2 regions of the Mesorhizobium sp. M2A.F.Ca.ET.043.02.1.1 genome follow, and region 1 is predicted to be linked to the other one. Evidence: riboswitches for the same ligand, from Rfam matches in the RefSeq annotation. Region 1 holds a riboswitch; the other holds the start of a gene.
What was found. A riboswitch is a leader RNA that binds a small molecule or an ion and turns the genes downstream of it on or off. The one in region 1 is predicted to bind thiamine pyrophosphate.
Positions count from the first base shown of each region.

Region 1 (2,193 bases):
CTTCGGCAAGAGGCCGAAGCCGAACCACAAGACCACCAGCGGCGCGATCGCCACCAACGGCAAAGTCTGGCTGGCGATCAGCAGCGGAAACAGCGCGCGGCGCAGCGGGGCCAGGAAGTCGACTAGCGCCGAAAGCACGAAGGCGGCGGCGAGCGAGCAGGCGAAGCCGGCAAGCGTGGCGCGGATGGTGGGCAGCGTGTTTTCGGCAAGTGCCGCGCGGTTTTGCCAGGCTTGCGCCAGCACGCGGGTGGGCGCCGGAAGCACGGTAGGCGCGATGCCGCCGAGACGGGCGTAGAACTCCCAAGCGAGGAGCAGCAACGTAAACGCGAGGGCGGCGGGAGCGATTTTGGCGAAGGTCGCCGTGAGAGCCAATCTCCCCCCTTGTGGGGGAGATGTCCGGCAGGACAGAGGGGGGCGCGAAGGAACGCCTCCCTGCGAAACTTGCCCCATAGCATCCGACGAAGGCTGCGCTTGCGAACGCCTGACATGCCGGCGGGACAGCGCCCCCCTCTGCCTTGCCAGGCATCTCCCCCACAAGGGGGGAGATTGGCCTTCACCTCGGCTTTCGCCAATCGCCGAAGGCTGCGCTCCCTCTTCAGAGAGGCGGTCAGATATGGGGCCCTCTCCCCCATGCAATAGGTCATACCAAACAGCCACGATAACTCTCCTCGACAGCTCGAGCTTGCGCTCAAACCGCGGTCGGGCTGTTGGCCGAAATGGTGATGTCGAGGGTCACATGCCCCGCGCCGGGTCCGAAGTGGCAGAAGGCTTCGTTGAGCGTGGCGAACACCGCGCCGGCGTCGCCGCGCAGCCTGGTGCAGAAGTTCTTGGAACGGTCGAACACGCCGGACTGTTTCAGGAAGTCGATGCAGCCATAGATCTCGTCCATGTGATCGCCCGTGCCCATCACATAGAGCGAGAATTGCGCTGCCACCGGCTGGTCGGTCGAGGGCGTCGACCGCACGGCGCCGAGCGCCGCGCGTTTGCGCTCGTCGAGCGGGACCGCCGGGCCGCCGATCTCGTCGGAACGGCAGATCGGGTCGTCCGGCTCGCCGGGGCAGCCGCGCGAGACGGCGGCCGACAGCACGCAATGCCTGCCGCTTTTGGCCGCTGCCACGAAGAGGTCGCGCATCGCCGGGAACAGCACTTCGGGCGGCCCGACCAGCAGCGTCGAGATGTCGTCGGTCTCGATCCTCAGCCTGTCGCGGTAAGGATCGAGCGCGCCCAACGCGCCGAGGATGACGCCGACGAAATCGTCGGCCATGGGATAAAGGGAAATCTGTGCGCCGGAAAACATGGCCCGCCTCGCTCCGCTGGTATTATCCAGATCAGCTTTAGGGTCCGGAGGCTTGCCGCCACCATCTCAGCCCCGACCGTACGGAGCACCCCTGTGGATGGGCGCGTTAAAGCACTGTTTGCCGGGTTGGGGAAGCGGTTTTTTGCGACGCCAGTTGGGCCACGAGTCTCATCTCCCCTAGGGGAGATGCCGGTGGTTATAAGATTTTCACGAATTTCTTATAACGAACTTGCAATCGACCTAGCGCCGCAGTTATAAGAAAATTGCAGGAATCTTATAACGCACAATAGCAGCGCCCATGAAGACCATCGACCTCGCCTACCGCACCCTTTACGCCGAGTTGGTGCAGCGCAGCCTCGATGCTTCCTTCGAGACGGATTTCTCGACGGCGGGCAATTTCGTGCGCGTGCCGGTGAAGGGCCGCGACTACTGGTATTTCGAGGAAACCCGCCCCGAGAAAAAGAGGCGTTATGTCGGTCCGGCCGAGGATCCCGAGATCGCCAGTCGGGTTGCGGCCTTCAGGGAGATCAAGGGCGATCTCAGGAGCCGCCGCAAGCTGGTCTCCACGCTTGTCCGCGATGCCGGCCTGACCGCACCCGAGACCTTCACCGGCGATGTCGTCGAGGCGCTGGAAAAGGCGGGGCTCTTCCGGCTGCGCGCGGTGCTGGTGGGCACCGTCGCTTTCCAGACCTATGCCGGGCATCTCGGGGTGCGATTGCCGGGTGCCGCGCTGCAGACAGGCGATGCCGATTTCGCACAGTTCCATTCCGTTTCGGCCGAAGTGGAAGACAGCATGCCGCCGGTCATCGACGTGCTGAAGGCAGTCGATCCGACGTTTCGCGAAATCCCGCACCGGACCGATGCCGGCCGCGCGACGCAGTACGAGAACGCCTCGC
Region 1 is NZ_CP034445.1:5,874,322-5,876,514, reverse strand. Features, by position in the region: gene EJ068_RS28130 (ABC transporter permease) at 1-450, opposite strand, end outside; gene EJ068_RS28125 (YkoF family thiamine/hydroxymethylpyrimidine-binding protein) at 689-1,297, opposite strand; TPP riboswitch at 1,288-1,400, opposite strand; gene EJ068_RS28120 (GSU2403 family nucleotidyltransferase fold protein) at 1,596-2,193, shown strand, end outside.

Region 2 (2,193 bases), 3.0 Mb from region 1:
GCTCGTAGAGGAAGCTCTCCCGGTGATGGTGCAGGCACCATTTGGCCATGATCGAGCCGCCGCGCGAGACGATGCCCGTGACCCGGTCGACGGTCAGCGGTATGTAGTGCAGCCGCACGCCGGCGTGGATGGTGAAATAGTCGACGCCTTGCTCGGCCTGCTCGATCAGCGTGTCGCGATAGACCTCCCAGTTGAGGTCCTCGGCGATGCCGCCGACCTTTTCGAGCGCCTGATAGAGCGGCACCGTGCCGATCGGCACCGGTGCATTGCGCACGATCCAGTCGCGGATGTTGTGGATGTTGCGGCCGGTCGACAGGTCCATCACCGTATCGGCGCCCCAGCGGATCGCCCACACCATCTTTTCGACCTCTTCGGCCATCGACGATGTGACAGCCGAGTTACCGATGTTGGCGTTGATCTTCACCAGGAAATTTCGCCCGATGATCATCGGTTCGCTCTCGGGATGATTGATGTTGGCGGGAATGATTGCGCGTCCGCGCGCCACCTCGTCGCGCACGAATTCGGGTGTGACGAAATCTGGGATCGCCGCGCCGAAGGCTTCGCCGTCGCGTTGCAGCTTGCCGCGCATCACCTCGCGGCCGAGATTCTCGCGGATGGCTACGAACTCCATTTCTGGCGTGATGATGCCGGCGCGCGCATAGGCAAGTTGGGTCACCGCCTTGCCCTGCTTGGCCTTGAGCGGCCGATTGCGTATCGGAAATTCCGGTGTCAGGCGCTCGCCGGTGGCGAATCCATTGTCTTCCGGCCGGACGTGGCGGCCGTCATAGGCTTCGACATCGCAACGCGCCGTGACCCATTCGTGGCGAAGCCGGGCAAGGCCTTTTTCGATGCTGGTTTGGACTGATGGATCGGTGTAGGGGCCGGACGGATCGTAGACGGTGACGGGCGGTTCGCCGGCCGTCGGATGGACGGAAATCTCGCGCATCGGCACCCTGATCTGCGGGTAGAGGACGCCGGGCTTGTGGATTTTCCGCGAGGCGGGCAGTGGTCCCGTCGACACGGCGGGGGTGAGGGCATTCATCGTGAGGCTCCTTTGCTCATGCATTGGAGACCCAGTTCTGTGCCGGAAGGATGAAAAGACGCTTCTGTAGACCTGCTGCAGCAGGACCTCGGGCGTAAACTCCCGCAAAGCGCTTGCACCGTCCCTACGCCAGTATGAACTGGATCAGGTTCAACGGGTCACTGCGCCGCGAAAGCCAGCAGTATCTCAGCCCCTTACCGGGACTCCCCTGGTGAATGCCTCAAGTTGAATGGGCCGGTGCTGCTTTGTCAAGCGCCTTCGGGCGCCTTCGGGCGCCTTCGGCCGGTGGCGACGTCCGGCGGCCGGCCGAGCGGAGAGCTCGCGCATGCATCGGGGACAAGTCACGCCCCGTAGACCAGGGCTGGAATGGCCAAAGTCTCATTCGCTTCGTGAAGGATGGAAAAACTGTATCGGCCATGTGCGTCGAGATCGACCGAGTAGCTCAGGCGGTCACGGATGTGGTTATCCTGGTCGAAGGCGACGATTTGCGGCTTCAGCGAGGTGATTTGCACCACGTCCAGGTAGATGGAGTTGCAGATATGATCTGGTCGTCGGGCTGGCAGGTGCAAGCGGCCGCTCTATTCAGGATGCGGCATCGGCGGCGTTCCCGATACCAATGATATCTTGCGGGCAACTTATGCAATCACCGGCTTCGTAAAACCCGACGGCGGCGGCCGTGTCCTGGCGCTGAGGATGTGCCGCTGTTCCAGCAGAGAAATCGCGTGGGCGCGGAGTTTTCGCTCTGCGAGGAAGAGTTGACGCAATCGTTTAGCTTGCTTGCAGTTCGTAGAGACCCGCCTTTGAAAGCAACTAAGCTATTGCATTGATATGTTGGTGCGCGATCGATCGCTACATAGCCGGCCGCCATTATCCGAGTATTGATCCGCCGGTGTTCGTGTTGCCGTATATGGCAATCCCTGCGAGATCGTCGCGGCCGGATCGGCCGCACCCTCTAGTCATAAAAGGGGAAGCGACCGAGAATTCCGCTGCCGAAAACTTCTCTGGCTTGGCTATGCATGCGGTAGATGAGATCGCCGCCTACCGCGACCTGGTCGAGGAAGGCATCGACGCCCAGTTCGGACAGCCTGGTTATCGCAATGCGTTAGCGGCTCAGACTTGCGGTCTCGAGAGCGGCCTTTGGGGGTCACCTC
Region 2 is NZ_CP034445.1:2,827,766-2,829,958, reverse strand. Features, by position in the region: gene thiC (phosphomethylpyrimidine synthase ThiC) at 1-1,042, opposite strand, end outside; TPP riboswitch at 1,146-1,262, opposite strand; gene EJ068_RS13335 (hypothetical protein) at 1,384-1,611, opposite strand.
Region 2: another riboswitch for thiamine pyrophosphate. It lies ahead of thiC (phosphomethylpyrimidine synthase ThiC); the one in region 1 lies ahead of EJ068_RS28125 (YkoF family thiamine/hydroxymethylpyrimidine-binding protein).